DNA from 3 places in the Kitasatospora sp. NPDC097605 genome. Region 3 is predicted to be linked to each of the others. Evidence: riboswitches for the same ligand, from Rfam matches in the RefSeq annotation. Region 3 holds a riboswitch; each other region holds the start of a gene.
The links. A riboswitch is a leader RNA that binds a small molecule or an ion and turns the genes downstream of it on or off. The one in region 3 is predicted to bind cobalamin.

Region 1 (5,358 bases), on a different contig from region 3:
TGCGGACGCGCTCGGTGGGGCCGCCGACGTCGCGGGCCATCACCACCGGGGTCTCCGGGGCCCGGTACTCCAGGAGGAGGTCGCGGGCGCGGCCGACCTGGGTGGTACGGGACTTCGAGCCGGGGTTGTAGAGGGCGAGCACGAGGTCCGCCCCGGCCGCGGCGCGCAGGCGCGCGGCGACGACGTCCCAGGGCTTGAGGCGGTCGGAGAGCGAGACCACCGCGTAGTCGTGGCCGAGCGGGGCGCCGGCCCGGGACGCGGCCGCGTGGGCGGCGGTCATGCCGGGGACGATCCGCACCGGGACCTCCCGGTAGGCCTCCTCGCAGGCGACCTCCAGGACGGCGGTGGCCATCGCGAAGACGCCCGGGTCGCCGGAGGAGACCACCACCACCCGGTGGCCGCGGCGGGCCAGGTCGAGGGCGAACTCGGCGCGCTCGGACTCCACCTTGTTGTCGGAGCCGTGCCGGGTCTGGCCGGGCCGCACCGGCACCCGGTCCAGGTAGGTGGTGTAGCCGACCAGGTCGGTGGCGGCGGCCAGGGCGCCGCGCGCCTCCGGGGTGAGCCAGAGCGGCCCGGCCGGGCCGGTGCCGACGACGGTGACGCCGCCCGGCCCGCTCAGGTCGGGCGCCGCCGGCTCCAGCGGGGCGACCTTGCTGGGCAGCACGGCCACCGAGAAGTACGGGACGCCCTCGGGGTCGACCGAGGCCAGCGGCGCCGTCCGCTCGCCCTCCATGAACGCCCGCTCGACGTACTGGGCGTCGGCCAGCCGGCCGGCCCGCTCCAGGGCGCGGCGCACGGTCGGGAAGGTGCGCCCGAGCTTCATGACGACGGCGGAGTCCGCGGCGGCCAGCCGCGCGGTCAGCTCCTCCTCCGGCAGCGTGCCGGGGATGACGGTGAGCGTCTCCTCGGCCTCGGTGAGCGGCTGGCCGAGCCGGGCGGCGGCGGCGCTGACCGAGGTCACGCCGGGCACCACCTCGGTCGGGTAGCGGTGCGCCAGGCGCTTGTGCATGTGCTGGTAGGAGCCGTAGAAGAACGGGTCCCCCTCGGCGAGCACCACGACATCGCGTCCGGCGTCCAGATGGGCGGCCAGCCGGGCGGCGGCCTCCTCGTAGAAGTCGTCCAGCGCGCCCCGGTAGCCGCCGGGGTGGTCGGTCGTCTCGACGGTGACCGGGTAGACCAGCTTCTCCTCGATCTGACCGCCGGTCAGGTAGCGCTCGGCGATGGACCGGGCGATCGAGCGGCCGTGCCGGGCGCTGTGATAGGCCACCACGTCGGCCTTGCCGATGAGTTCGGCGGCGCGGACGGTCACCAGCGAGGGGTCGCCGGGACCGAGGCCCACCCCGTAGAGCCGGCCCGTGGTGGTGTTCTGACGCTCCGTCACTCTTCCTCGCTCGCAATCGCGTTGATCGCGGCGGCGGCGATCGCGCTGCCGCCGCGGCGGCCGCGGACCACCAGGTGCTCCAGGCCGGCCGGGTGCCCGGCCAGCGCCTCCTTGGACTCGGCCGCGCCGATGAAGCCGACCGGCACGCCGATCACCGCGGCCGGGCGCGGGGCGCCGGCCTCGATCAGCTCCAGCAGCCGGAAGAGCGAGGTCGGCGCGTTGCCGACGGCGACCACGGCGCCCTCCAGGCGGGGCAGCCACAGCTCCATCGCGGCGGCGCTGCGGGTGTTGCCCATCGCCCGGGCCAGCTCCGGCACCGCCGGGTCGGTGAGCGTGCAGATCACCTCGTTGTCCGCGGGCAGCCGCTTGCGGGTGACGCCGCTGGCGACCATGTTGACGTCGCACAGGATCGGCGCGCCGGCGCGCAGGGCGGCGCGCGCGGAGGCGACCACGCCGGGCGAGTACACCAGGTCCTCGACCAGGTCGACCATGCCGCAGGCGTGGATCATCCGCACCGCGACCTGGGAGACGTCCGCCGGCAGCGCGGCGAGGTCGGCCTCGGCCCGGATGGTGGCAAAGGACTGGCGGTAGATGGACGCGCCGTCCTTCTCGTACTCGATCACGTGGTGGTCCTCCGGGCCGCGGCGACCGCCGCGGCCATCTCCTCGTTCGTCACTTCCACGGCGGTCTCCCGCCCCGGCGGCCCGCCTTCGACCGCCACCCGGTACCCCTGCCCGGTCGCCAGCACGTCCACCCGCCGTCCGGCGGGGTGGCCGCAGCGGCGCTCGCAGCCCGACCAGTGCACCGGCAGGCCGCCGGGGCCCGCCGGGACGCCGTCCAGCGCCCGGGCCGCGTCGGCCCGGACGTCGGCCGGCGACTTCGCGCAGCCCGGCAGCCCGGTACAGGCGCTCGCGCCGTCCCAAGCCGTCCCGGCGGCGGTCCGGAAGCCGGCCGCCGCCAGCCCCGCCAGCCGTCCGGCCGGCGCGTCGGGCAGCACCACGGCGCGCCACGGGGTGAGCCGCAGCTCGCCCTCGGCGGCGTCGGCCAGGGTCCGCCACTGCCCGGCCGTGGCCACACCGAAGCGCGGGCCGACGTGCAGTCCGCCACCGGGCAGCGCGCCCAGCGGCGGGCGGGTCCCGGACAGCACCGGCATCGGGAGCTGACCGGGCGGCAGCAGGTCGGGCACCTCGCGCAGGTGCCAGGCCCGCACCCCGGCGGCGCGCTGCGCCTCCAGGAACTCCCGGGCGGCCTCCAGGGCCGCGCAGGGCGCCTGGTCGGCGGGCACCGGCCGCACGGTGGCGGCCCGGCCGAGGCGCAGCAGGGCGGTGCCCTCCGGGCCTGCGATCAATGTCACATCGGCGTCCAGCGCGGCGACGTCGCCGTCGCCGTCGTCCAGCGCGAACAGGAACTTGCCGGACAGGCCGGTCGCCCAAGGGGCGGCGCACAGGGACCGGTCGAGCGAGCGCGCCCAGCCCCGCACCACGCCGCGGCCGGTGGCGGGGACGGGCGAGGCGACGATGTTGCGGACCCGCTCGTGGGTGTCGGAGGGCAGCAGGCCGGCGGCGCGCAGCCGCCCGCCGAGTTCGCCGCCGCCGTCCGGCGCCAGGCCGCGCAGCTGGACGTTGCCGCGCGAGGTGATCTCCAGTCGGCCGTCGCCGAGTTCGCCCGCCGCGTCGGCCAGCGCGAGGGCCTGAGCGGCCGTCAGCAGTCCGCCGGGCAGCCGGACCCGGGCCAGGGCGCCGTCGTCGGCGGTGTGCAGACGAAGGGCCCCGGGGCAGGCGTCCGGACGCGCCCGGTCGGGCACGGCGGCGCCCGGCGCGGCGGCGTCGGGTTCGGGAGGCATGGCGGCGAGCATACAGATGATCCGATGGGTTGCCGCCGTACCGTCGCTCACATCCCCGGCCCCGCCCGGCGCCCCCGTCACCTGCACTCCCCCGGCCCGGCCGTACCCCGTACGATGCTGGCGGACGGTCCCCGCGGACCGTCCGACGCCAGCGACGGCGCAGGGGAGGAAACCGGTGCGAACCCGGTGCGGTCCCGCCACTGTGACCGCGGTTCACCGGGCCTTCCGGTGGAACGCGGGAGCCAGGAACTCCTGCCGTCCTCCACCGGCCCGGGGCGCGGACCCCGAGGAAGGCTTGAAAGCCATGCGCCGTCGCATGCCCGCTCTCGCGGTCTCGTCCACCGACAAGGCCGGGAGGGCCTTCGCATGATTCTGCTGCTGTCGACGTCCGACACCGACCTGCTGAGCGCCCGCGCCTCCGAGGGGCCGGTCCGCTACCGGCTGGGCAACCCCGCCCGGTTGACGCCCGAGGAGCTGCCCGCCCTGCTGGAGGGCACCGAGCTGGTCGTGGTCCGCCTGCTCGGCGGCCGCCGCGCCTGGCAGGAGGGCCTGGACGCGCTGCTCGCCGGCCCCCGCCCGGTGGTCGTGCTGACCGGTGAGCAGGCCCCCGACGCCCAGCTGATGGAGCTGTCCACCGTCCCGGCCGGCATCGCCGCCGAGGCGCACGCCTACCTGGCGCACGGCGGCGCGGCCAACCTCGCCGAGCTCGGCGCCTTCCTCTCCGACACCGTGCTGCTCACCGGCCACGGCTTCGCCCCGCCCGCCTCCGCCCCGGCCTGGGGCCCGCTGGAGCGCGCGGCCCGGACGGAGGAGGGCCCGACCGTCGCGGTGCTCTACTACCGCGCCCAGCACATGAGCGGCAACACCGCGTTCGTGGAGACCCTCTGCCGGGCGATCGAGGACCAGGGCGCCCGGGCCCGGGCGTACTACTGCGCCTCGCTGCGCGGCGCCGAGCCGGAGCTGCTGGCCGCCCTCGGCGAGGCCGACGCGATCGTCACCACGGTGCTCGCCGCCGGCGGCACCCGCCCGGCCGACGCGCAGGCCGGCGGCGACGAGGAGGCCTGGGACGCCGGCGCGCTCGCCGCGCTGGACCGCCCGATCCTCCAGGCGCTCTGCCTGACCTGGTCGCGCGCCCAGTGGGAGGCCAGCGACGACGGCCTGTCCCCGCTGGACACCGCCACCCAGGTCGCGGTGCCCGAGTTCGACGGCCGGCTGATCACCGTCCCGTTCTCCTTCAAGGAGCTGGACGAGGACGGCCTGACCGTCTACGCCGCCGACGGGGAGCGCGCCGCCCGGGTGGCCGGCGTCGCCGTCGCGCACGCCCGGCTGCGGCACGTCCCGGCCGCCGAGCGCCGGCTCGCCCTGGTGCTGTCCGCGTACCCGACCAAGCACGCCCGGGTCGGCAACGCCGTCGGCCTGGACACCCCGGCCAGCGCGATCCGGCTGCTGACCGCGCTGCGCGCGGAGGGCATGGACCTGGGCGAGGGCCTGCCCGGTCTGGACACCGACACCGATGACGGCCACGAGGGCGACGCCCTGATCCACGCCCTGATCGCCGCCGGCGGCTACGACCAGGACTGGCTGACCGAGGACCAGCTGGCCCGCAACCCCGTGCGCATCCCGGCCGCCGACTACCGCCGCTGGTACGCCACCCTGCCCGAGGGCCTGCGCGCCCGGGTCGAGGAGCACTGGGGCCCGGCCCCCGGCGAGCTGTACGTCGACCGCTCGCAGAACCCCGACGGCGACATCGTGCTCGCCGCGATCCGCTCCGGGAACCTGCTGGTGCTCATCCAGCCGCCGCGCGGCTTCGGCGAGAACCCGGTCGCGATCTACCACGACCCGGACCTCCCGCCGTCCCACCACTACCTGGCCGCCTACCGCTGGATCGCCGCCGCCGAGGCCGACGGCGGCTTCGGCGCGCACGCCGTGGTCCACCTCGGCAAGCACGGCAACCTGGAGTGGCTGCCCGGCAAGACCGCCGCGCTGTCCGCCGAGTGCGGCCCGGACGCCGTGCTCGGCGACCTGCCGCTGGTCTACCCGTTCCTGGTCAACGACCCGGGCGAGGGTACCCAGGCCAAGCGCCGCGCCCACGCCACCCTGGTCGACCACCTGGTGCCGCCGATGGCCCGCGCCG
Region 2 (5,358 bases), on a different contig from region 3:
CGCCGTCCGCTTCCGCCACCTGCTGCGCACCAGCGTGCTGGAGGGCCTGCGCGCGGTCGTCGGCCCGCTGCTGGGCGCAGCGGCGCTGCTCGCCGTCGGCGGCTACCTCGCCTGGACCTTCTACGACTCCACCGACCACTTCGAACTCGCCGCAGACAACGGCTGGTTCGAGCTGTCCGTGGTGATCGTGATGATCGTCAGCGGACTGCCGGCGGCGGCCTGGGCCCGCTGGCGGCGCCGCTCGCCGTACTTCCTCCGCGACGCCCGCTGACCCGGGCACCGCACCACCCGCACCACCCCGCACGACCCGAGAACGGAGCACCACCCATGACCAAGGCCGATCTGGTCTTCACCCGCGGCCCCGTGCACACCGGCGACGCCGCCCGCACCCGGGCGAGCGCCCTGGCCGTGACCGGCGGACGGATCACCGCCGTCGGCCACGACGAGGTCCGCGACCTGATCGGTCCGGGTACCGACGTCGTGGACCTTGCCGGGAAGCTGCTGCTGCCGGGCTTCCAGGACGCGCACATCCACGCGGTGGGCGGCGGCGCCGAGCTGGCCGGCTGCGACCTCACCGGCACGGTCGGTGTCGCCGACTACCTGGAGCGGATCCGCGCCTACGCCCGGGCCAACCCGGAACAGGAGTGGATCACCGGCAGCGGCTGGTCGATGGAGAGCTTCGACGGCGGGCTGCCGACCCGGCAGCTGCTCGACAGCGCCGTCCCGGACCGTCCGGTCTACCTGACCAACCGTGACCACCACGGCGCCTGGGCCAACACCCGGGCCCTGGAACTCGCCGGGATCGACCGCCACACCCCCGACCCGGTCGACGGACGGATCGAGCGCGAGCCCGACGGCGCCCCGAGCGGCATGCTCCAGGAGGGCGCCACCGCCCTGGTCGCCCGGCTGCTGCCGCCGGTCACCGCCGCTGACCGCCTCGACGGGCTGCTGCGCGCGCAGCGACTGCTCCACTCCCTCGGTATCACCGGCTGGCAGGACGCCCTGCTCGGCGAGTTCAACGGCATGTCCGACCCGTCCGACGCCTACCTGGCCGCCGCCCGCTCCGGCGCGCTGACCGCCCGGGTGACCGGCGCGCTCTGGTGGCAGCGCGACCGGGGCGCCGAGCAGATCCCCGAACTCGTCGAGCGGCGCGCCGCGTTGGCGCACGGCAGGTTCCGGGCCGGCTCGGTGAAGATCATGCAGGACGGCATCGCGGAGAACTTCACCGCCGCCATGACCAGCCCCTACCTCGACGGCTGCGGCTGCGCCACCGCCAACTCCGGCCTCAGCTTCGTCGACCCGATCGCCCTGCGGGGCCACGTCACCGAACTCGACGCGCTGGGCTTCCAGGTGCACTTCCACGCGCTGGGCGACCGGGCGGTGCGCGAGGCGCTGGACGCCGTCGAGGCCGCCCGCGCCGCCAACGGCCGGCGCGACACCCGCCACCACCTCGCCCACCTCCAGGTGGTCCACCCGGACGACCTGCCGCGCTTCGCCAGGCTCGGCGCGATCGCCAACATCCAGCCGCTCTGGGCGGCCCACGAACCGCAGATGGACGAGCTGACCATCCCGTTCCTCGGCCCCGAGCGGGCCGCCCGGCAGTACCCGTTCGGAGCGCTCCAGCGGGCGGGCGCCACCCTCGCGGCGGGCAGCGACTGGCCGGTGAGCAGCCCGGACCCGCTGGCCGGGCTGCACGTGGCGGTCAACCGCCGGGAGCCGGACGCGGTCGACGAGCGGGTGTTCCTGCCCGAGCAGCGGCTCGACCTGGCCTCCGCGATCGCCGCCTACACGGCCGGCTCCGCGCACGTGAACGGCCACGACGACGCCGGCACCCTCGCCGCCGGCAACCTCGCCGACCTCGTCGTCCTCGACCGCGACATCCTCACCGGCCCGCCCGAGGAGATCGCCGCCGCCCGGGTGCTGCGGACCTACGTCGGCGGTGAACTCGTCCACAGGGCCGACTGATCCGAGGCCGGCAGCCGGGCCGGCCGGCCGGCGGCGGCGCTCAGCGCGTCGCCGCCAGCCGGGCCTCGGCGGCGTCCAGCAGCAGCTCCAGCGCGAACGGGTAGCCGCTGCGCCGCATGTCGGCGGCGAGCAGGTGCGCGGTGGCGGCGATGTGCGGATTGGCCGCGGCGTCGAGCCGGCCGTACGCGGCGTGCCAGACCCGCAGGTCCGCCGACTGCGCGGCGGCCGGCAGTGCGAGCGCGGCGGCGTCCAGCACGGCGAAGCCGAGGCTCTGGTCGACGAACGCGTGGTAGATCCGCACGGCCTCCGGGTCGGGGAAGCCCGCGTCGCGCAGCACGCCGAGGATGGCCTCGACGGCGGCGATCTCATGGGCGCGCCCGGTGGTGCGGTGGGCGGCGAGCAGCGCGGCCTGCGGGTGGGCCCGGTAGCTCGCATGGATCCGCAGACCGATCTCCCGCAGGTCGGCCCGCCAGTCGCCGGTGGCCCGCCAGCCGTGCTGGGCGCGGGCGATCAGCTCCTCGGCGACGGCGAGCAGCAGATCGTCCGCGCTGTGGAAGTACCGGTAGACCGCGCTGGGGTCGGCGCCGAGCGCGGTGCCGAGCCTGCGCACGGTGAGCGCCTCCGCGCCGTGCTGCCCGACCAGCCGCAGCGCCGTGTCGACGATCAGTTCGTGGGAGAGCACCACCCCCTGCTTGGTGGGCCGCCGGCGGCGTCGCTGGGGTTCGGGCACTACGCGTTCGCTCACCCGGGAAGGCTACGTCAACGCCCTTGACGTAGCACAGGGGCTGTCGGCGGAAATCCGTGACGGGGCCGCCGTTCTGCGTCTAGGCTGGCGGTGCAGCTGGTTCGCCCTGTCCTCCAGGCAGGCGCGTCGTAAGAGGGAACCCGGTGACGCCTTTCAATCGGCCAGTCCGGGACTGCCCCGCAGCGGTGAGCGGGAACGACCGCCGTCATACGCACTGGGCCCGGTCGGGTCTGGGAAGCGACGGCCAGTAGGTGTCCGCCCTTCACAGGGTGGGCGTGCCCGCGAGTCCGAAGACCTGCCCGCTGTCCGCGCGCGACCGATCGCACGCGGCTTCCGGTGACCTCGTGGGCGGGTCGGCGTGCAGACCTGGCGGAGCCGTACGGGCGTCCGTCCGGTCCGTCCTCCCTTCGCGTCCTCGTCCCGTCACCGGGCACTTGAGGAGCAAGACTCGCGAAGGAGAGTCCCTTGACAGCGACGTCCGCAGCCGCGGCCACCCTGGCCACCGTCCACGGCTACCCCCGGCAGGGCCGGGACCGGGAACTCAAGAAGGCCGTCGAGGGCTACTGGAAGGGCACGGTCACGGCCGAGGCGCTGCTCACCACGGCCGCCGGACTGCGCCGGGAGAACTGGCGCCGGCTCGCCGAGGCCGGTGTCCGTGAGGTCCCCACCGGCGATTTCTCGCTCTACGACCACGTGCTCGACACCACCGTCGCCGTCGGCGCGGTCCCCGCCCGGCACCGGGCCGCCGTCGACGCCGACCCGCTGGACGGCTACTTCGCCATGGCGCGCGGCACCCAGGACGCCGCGCCGCTGGAGATGACCAAGTGGTTCGACACCAACTACCACTACCTCGTCCCGGAGTTGGGCCCCGGCACCGCCTTCACCGCGAACTCCGGCAAGGCCGTCGGTGAACTGACCGAGGCCCTCGCCGCCGGCCACGCGGCCCGCCCGGTGCTGGTCGGCCCGGTCACCTACCTGCTGCTGGCCAAGCCCGCGCCCGGGGCGGCGGAGGACTTCCAGCCGCTCACCCTGCTGGACCGGCTGCTGCCGGTCTACGCCGAACTCCTCGCCGACCTGCGCGCGGCCGGCGCCGAGTGGGTGCAGCTCGACGAGCCCGCCCTCGTCCAGGACCGCACCCCGGCCGGACTGAACGCCGCCGCCCGCGCCTACCGGGACCTCGGCGCCCTCACCGACCGGCCGAAGCTGCTGGTGGCGAGCTACTTCGACCGCCTCGGCGAGGCGCTTCCGGTGCTGGCGAAGGCTCCCGTGGAGGGCTTGGCGCTGGACTTCACCGGACCGGCCGCCGCCAACCTGGACGACCTCGCCGCCGCCGGCGGACTGCCCGGCAAGCGCCTGGTCGCCGGCGTCGTCGACGGCCGCAACATCTGGATCAACAACCTGGAGCGGTCGCTGGCGACCCTGGCCACCCTGCTCGGCCTGGCCGGCCGGGTGGACGTGGCGCCGTCCTGCTCCCTGCTGCACGTGCCGATCGACGTCACCGCCGAACGCGACCTCGACCCGCAGATCGCCCGCTGGCTCGCCTTCGCCCGTCAGAAGGCCGAGGAGGCCGCCCTGCTCGCCCGCGGCCTGCGCGAGGGCACCGCCGCGATCGCGGGCGAACTCGCCGCCAACCGCGCCGACCTGGCCTCCCGCGCCACCTCCCCGATCACCCGCGACCCCGCCGTGCGCGCCCGCACCGCCGCCGTCACCGCCGACGACGCCCGCCGCACCCAGCCCTACCCCGAGCGCGCCCGCGCCCAGCGCGCCCGCCTCGGCCTGCCGCTGCTCCCCACCACCACGATCGGCTCCTTCCCGCAGACCACCGAACTGCGGACCGCCCGCGCCGACCTGGGCGCGGGCCGGATCGACGCCGCCGCCTACCGCGAGCGCATGGAGGCCGAGGTGCGCGAGGTGATCGCGTACCAGGAGAAGGCCGGACTCGACGTCCTGGTGCACGGCGAGCCCGAACGCAACGACATGGTCCAGTACTTCGCCGAACAGCTCACCGGCTACCTCGCCACCCGGCACGGCTGGGTGCAGTCCTACGGCACCCGCTACGTCCGCCCGCCGGTCCTCGCCGGCGACATCTCCCGCCCCCGCCCGATGACCGTCGACTGGTTCCGCTACGCCCAGAGCCTCACCGACCGCCCGGTCAAGGGCATGCTCACCGGCCCCGTCACCATGCTCGCCTGGTCCTTCGTCCGCGACGACCAGCCACTCGCCGACACCGCCCGCCAGGTCGCCCTGGCCCTGCGCGACGAGGTCACCGACCTGGAGGCCGCCGGCGCCGCCGTCGTCCAGGTCGACGAACCCGCCCTGCGCGAGACCCTCCCACTGCGCGCCGCCGGCCGCCCCGGCTACCTGGCCTGGGCCACCGAGGCCTTCCGGCTCGCCACCTCCGGGGTGCGCGCCGACACCCAGATCCACACCCACATGTGCTACGCCGAGTTCGGCGCCATCATGACCGCCATCGACGAGCTCGACGCGGACGTCATCTCCCTGGAAGCCACCCGCTCGCACATGGAGGTCGCCGGCGAACTCGCCGCCGCCGGCTACCCGCGCGAGGTCGGCCCGGGCGTGTGGGACATCCACTCGCCGCGGGTCCCGAGCGCCGACGAGGCCGAGCGGCTGCTGCGCACCGGCCTGGC
Region 3 (5,358 bases):
AAGAGCTCCTGGATGGCGCCGGCGCCGCGCTCGACCCAGTTCTGCGAGTCCAGCACCCGGAAGAACTGCGGGGACTGCACGATGCCCAGCTTCGGGTCCCGGCGCAGGTACGGCAGCACCTCGTGCAGCAGGTCGTGCCGGGGCGCGAAGTCGGCGTCAAGGATCAGGATGAACTCGCCGTCCGAGCGGCCGAAGCCGTAGTGCAGGTTGCCGGCCTTCTTGAACCAGCCGCGGTTCTCCCGCACGCCGTAGCGGAAGCCGAAGTCCGCGGCCATCGCCTCGACCTCGGGGCTCGCCGCGTCGTCCAGCACGTACGGCATGACCAGGCCCGGGTAGTGCTCGGCCATCTTCCGCACATACGTCCAGGTGTTGTGCAGCACCTCGATCGGCTCGCCGCAGACCGGCAGGAACACGTCCACCGTCGGGTACTCGGCGGGGTTCCACTGCCGGACCAGCCGGCGGTGCTCCTTGACGTCGAAGTTGGGCGTGAAGCTGTTCACGCGCAGCGACACCACGTAGTAGACGACCGTGAAGAAGAGGAACGGCACGCAGAGCCAGAACCACGACCCGAGGGAGTACAGCTCCGCCTGACTGACCACCAGGCAACCGAAGCTCACCATCGAACAGAGCGTCAGCACCCACTGGTGGCGGATGGTGTAGCTGTACTTCTCCTGCGAAGTGGGCGGTGCCGGCAGCAGCATCGCCGGAACGGGCTCGCCCGTTCCGCGTCTGCGGCCCGCCGCTCTGCGCCGTCTGCTGGTCGCATTGACGGCAGCGCTCACCGCGCGGTACCTCCTGCTCGCTGATTCCCCGTCCGGGCGGCCGCGGGGGGCGCGTCAACGCATCCCACCCCCGAGGGCGGTCATCCTATCCGACCGCCCCTGGCCGCCCTTCGCGGGCCGTTCCCTCCCGCCCGGCGGTCAGCCGGTGCGGGTTCCGCGACCCAGCAGGACGTCCTTGGTGCGCCCCGCGAGCGGGCCGGCGGCGGCCGCCGCGAGCTGGTCGCTCTGGTCCGCGCCCTGCTTCAGCGAGCCGGCCACCGTGAAGTAGCCGAAGCGGCCGATCGAGGCGTGCGTCTCGGCGCAGCCCGACTTGTCGGTCACGCAGAACATCGCGACACCGGTGCCGGACAGACCCTGGATCAGGCCCGCGTGACGGCCGATCGCCCGGTCCGCGCCCGCCTTGTTGTCGAAGACCGCGACGCCGACCGTGACGGCGCTCTCGCCGTTGACGTACGTCGCGCGGACCAGCGAACGGCAGGTGTCGTCGCCGAGCGCGAGGCCGAGCCCGCCGGTGGTCGCCTTGGAGCAGGGAGCGGTCGAACCGGTCACCTGACGGGTCCACACCTTGCCGTCGACGGTCCGGGTCTGATCCGGGAACAGCGTCGCCGCGTCGACCGGCAGCTTGTCGGTGGCGGCGTCGGAGATGACCGCCAGCGCCTGCTCGGTGGGCGTGGCCGTGACGGACGGGCTGCCGGCCGTGGACGTGCCCGCGTTCGGCTTCGGGTCGTCGCCCTTGTCCCGGCCGTTGATCCACACCCCGGCCCCGACGACGCCACCGACCAGGACGGCGGCCGCGACCACCGCGCCGATCCACAGCCGCTTGCGGCGGCGCGAATCGGTGGCGTGGCGGTCCGCCATCGCGTTCCAGTCCGGCTCGTTCGGGGACGGCTGCGGCGTCAGCGGCGGCGGCTGGGCGCCCTGCTGGGGCCATTGGGCGAACGGGGCCGGCGGCTGCGGCGGCCCGGGCTGCGGCGGCACCGGCTGCGGCGGCCCGGGCTGGGGTCCGCCCTGCGGCCCCGGCTGCGGGTACGGCACCGCGCCGGACGGCAGGTGCGGCGCCACCGGCGGCTGGGCCTGCGGCGGCACCCCCGCCCCCGGCTGGACGTACGGCGTCGCAGGCGGCCCGAAACCGCCGGGCGGCGGCACCGGCGGCTGCCCCGGCTGCGGCGCCTGACCCGGCGTGCCAGGCTGCTGACCCTGCTCCGGCGGCACGGCCCGACTGGCCCACTCCCCCGGAGCGCCCGTTCCCTCGCTCATGTGCCGAGATCGTAGGGCATGCACCGTACGAGGGACCGTTCCGGTGACCAATCCGTTTCAGAACAGGGGCCCGCCACGGCCACCCGCGGCCCCGCCCCGGTACCACCGGTCATCGGAGCAACACGCCACGCTGCACAACATGTGGTGTCGCATCGAGCAAGCACCACTAGATGTATGCTCACTCCTGCTGTCGACGCAGGGGAACCCGGTGCGAGTCCGGGACTGCCCCGCAGCGGTGTGCGGCCGCCTCCCCAGGTGCGCCACGAGTCCGAGTACCTGCCGACGGCGTGCCGACGCCTCCCCGCAGAGGCCATGGCACCAGCACCACCTTCCGGGCCTCGCGGGCGGGCCGGGGACGACACGCGCGCGACGCCTCAGGGCCCGCGCGGCGATCTCCCCTGCCCCGAACGGTCCGGTACCCCGAGCCACGCCGCCGACCGCCGCCAGGAGAGAGCGCCTTGACCACCGCTGCCTCAGCCACCCTGCCCGCCCAGGGTTCCAGCTCCGCCCCCGCCGACCCGACGGTCTCCGACCCCGGCGGTGCGCTCCTGCGCCTCCTCACCGACCGCAGCGCCGACCTCCCCCAGGTCGACCCCGGCCATGTCGCCGCCGCCGCGCTCCGCGGCCGCCACGCCGGCTCGGACTTCGCCGAGCTGCGCGGGCTGGCCGTCGACGCCGCCGCGTCGATGATCGCCGAGGACCCGCAGTACTCCAAGCTCGCGGCCCGGCTGCTCGCGCTGGAGATCGTGGACGAGGCGGCGAGCCAGGGCGTGGTCTCGTTCTCCACCTCGATCGCGGTCGGCCACGCCGAGGGCCTGATCGGCGACACCACCGCCGCCTTCGTCGCCAAGCACACCGCCGCCCTGGACGCCCTGGTCGACCCCCGGGGCGACGACCGCTTCGAGTACTTCGGCCTGCGCACCGTGCAGTCCCGGTACCTGCTGCGCCACCCGATCACCCGCAAGGTCGTCGAGACCCCGCAGTACTTCCTGCTCCGCGTCGCCTGTGGCCTGGCGGTCGGCGACACCGAGCAGTCGGTCGCCGAGGTCGCCGAGCTGTACCGCCTGATGAGCCGGCTGGAGTACCTGACCTCCTCGCCGACCCTCTTCAACTCCGGCACCCGCCACCCCCAGATGTCCAGCTGCTACCTGCTGGACTCCCCGCTGGACAACCTGGACTCGATCTACTCGCGCTACGCGCAGATCGCCCGGCTGTCCAAGCACGCCGGCGGCATCGGCCTGTCCTACTCCCGGATCCGCTCGCGCGGCTCGCTGATCCGCGGCACCAACGGCAAGTCCAACGGCATCGTGCCGTTCCTGCGCACCCTCGACTCCTCGGTCGCCGCCGTCAACCAGGGCGGCCGCCGCAAGGGCGCGGCCTGCGTCTACCTGGAGACCTGGCACGCGGACATCGAGGAGTTCCTCGAACTGCGCGACAACACCGGCGAGGAGGCGCGCCGCACCCACAACCTCAACCTGGCGCACTGGATCCCGGACGAGTTCATGCGCCGGGTCAACGCCAACGCCGACTGGTCGCTGTTCTCCCCCGCCGACGTCCCCGAGCTGGTCGACCTCTGGGGCGAGGAGTTCGACGAGGCCTACCGCAAGGCCGAGCTGGCCGGCAAGGCCGTGCGCACCATCCCCGCGCAGACCCTCTACGCCCGGATGATGCGGACCCTGGCGCAGACCGGCAACGGCTGGATGACCTTCAAGGACGCCTCCAACCGCGCCGCCAACCAGACCGCGCTGCCGGGCCGCACGGTGCACTCCTCCAACCTCTGCACCGAGATCCTGGAGGTCACCGACGACTCCGAGACCGCGGTCTGCAACCTCGGCTCGGTCAACCTCGGCGCCCACGTCGCCGCCGGCGCGTCGGCCGGCGACCTGCTGAACGCGATGGACTGGGAGCGCCTGGACGCCACCGTCCGCACCGCCGTCACCTTCCTCGACCGCGTGGTGGACATCAACTTCTACCCGACCCCCGAGGCCGGCGCGTCCAACTCCCGCTGGCGCCCGGTCGGCCTCGGCGTGATGGGCCTGCAGGACGTCTTCTTCCAGCTGCGGATCGACTTCGACTCCGCGGAGGCCAAGGCCCTCTCCACGCTCATCGCCGAGCGCATCATGCTCACCGCCTACGAGCGCTCCGCCGACCTGGCCGAGCAGCTGGGCCGCCACGAGGCCTACGGCGAGACCCGCGCCGCCCGCGGCGAGCTGCACATCGACCACTTCGGCTCGGCCACCCCCGAGTGGGCCGACCGCTGGACCGCGCTGCGCGAGCGGATCGCCGTCACCGGCCTGCGCAACTCGCTGCTGCTCGCCATCGCGCCGACCGCGACCATCGCGTCCATCGCGGGTGTGTACGAGTGCATCGAGCCGCAGGTGTCCAACCTGTTCAAGCGCGAGACCCTGAGCGGCGAGTTCCTCCAGGTCAACCCGTACCTGGTGCGCGACCTCAAGGAGCTCGGCGTCTGGGACCAGCAGACCCGCGACGCCCTGCGCGACGCCAACGGCTCGGTGCAGGAGCTCGGCTGGCTGCCCGCCGAGATCCGCTCGCTGTACCGCACGGCGTGGGAGCTGCCGCAGCGCGCGCTGATCGACCTGGCCGCGGCCCGCATGCCGTACATCGACCAGAGCCAGTCGCTGAACCTGTTCATGGCGGCGCCGACCATCGGCAAGCTCAGCTCGATGTACGCCTACGCCTGGAAGGTCGGTCTGAAGACCACCTACTACCTGCGCTCGCGCCCGGCCACCCGGATCGCCCAGGCCGCGTCCGGCACCGCCCGCGCCGCCGCGCCGGTGCCGGTGAACACCCCGACCCTCACCCCGGAGGAAGAGGCCGCGCTGGCCTGCTCCCTGGAGAACCCCGAGTCCTGCGAGGCCTGCCAGTAATGAGCTCCGAAGACCGCAAGATGCTGCTCGACCCCGGCTTCGAGCTGACGCTGCGCCCGATGCGCTACCCGTCGTTCTACGACCGGTACCGCGACGCCATCAAGAACACCTGGACGGTGGAGGAGGTGGACCTGCACTCGGACGTCGCCGACCTGGCGAAGCTGAGTGAGGGCGAGCGGCACATGATCGGCCGGCTGGTCGCGTTCTTCGCGACCGGTGACTCGATCGTCGCCAACAACGTGGTGCTGAGCCTCTACAAGCACATCAACTCCCCGGAGGCGCGGCTGTACCTGTCGCGCCAGCTGTTCGAGGAGGCCGTGCACGTCCAGTTCTACCTGACGCTGCTGGACACCTACCTGCCCGACCCCGAGGACCGCAACGCGGCCTTCGCCGCGGTGGAGAACATCCCCTCCATCCACCAGAAGGCCCAG

Region 1: it holds a riboswitch for cobalamin, as region 3 does, so the genes downstream of both, cobN (cobaltochelatase subunit CobN) here and ABTX81_RS25855 (ribonucleoside-diphosphate reductase subunit alpha) in region 3, are expected to answer to the same signal.
Region 2: it holds a riboswitch for cobalamin, as region 3 does, so the genes downstream of both, metE (5-methyltetrahydropteroyltriglutamate--homocysteine S-methyltransferase) here and ABTX81_RS25855 (ribonucleoside-diphosphate reductase subunit alpha) in region 3, are expected to answer to the same signal.

What each region holds. Positions count from the first base shown of each region.
Region 1 covers NZ_JBEOSF010000006.1:112,224-117,581, forward strand. The annotation lists gene ABTX81_RS09370 (precorrin-2 C(20)-methyltransferase) at 1-1,381, opposite strand, end outside; gene ABTX81_RS09375 (precorrin-8X methylmutase) at 1,378-2,004, opposite strand; gene ABTX81_RS09380 (ferredoxin-like domain-containing protein) at 2,001-3,224, opposite strand; cobalamin riboswitch at 3,333-3,498, shown strand; gene cobN (cobaltochelatase subunit CobN) at 3,591-5,358, shown strand, end outside.
Region 2 covers NZ_JBEOSF010000010.1:63,943-69,300, reverse strand. The annotation lists gene ABTX81_RS14040 (APC family permease) at 1-271, shown strand, start outside; gene ABTX81_RS14035 (amidohydrolase) at 328-1,965, shown strand; gene ABTX81_RS14030 (TetR/AcrR family transcriptional regulator) at 2,006-2,710, opposite strand; cobalamin riboswitch at 2,791-3,027, shown strand; gene metE (5-methyltetrahydropteroyltriglutamate--homocysteine S-methyltransferase) at 3,176-5,358, shown strand, end outside.
Region 3 covers NZ_JBEOSF010000025.1:63,477-68,834, forward strand. The annotation lists gene ABTX81_RS25845 (glycosyltransferase family 2 protein) at 1-701, opposite strand, end outside; gene ABTX81_RS25850 (hypothetical protein) at 921-2,039, opposite strand; cobalamin riboswitch at 2,210-2,337, shown strand; gene ABTX81_RS25855 (ribonucleoside-diphosphate reductase subunit alpha) at 2,522-4,927, shown strand; gene ABTX81_RS25860 (ribonucleotide-diphosphate reductase subunit beta) at 4,927-5,358, shown strand, end outside.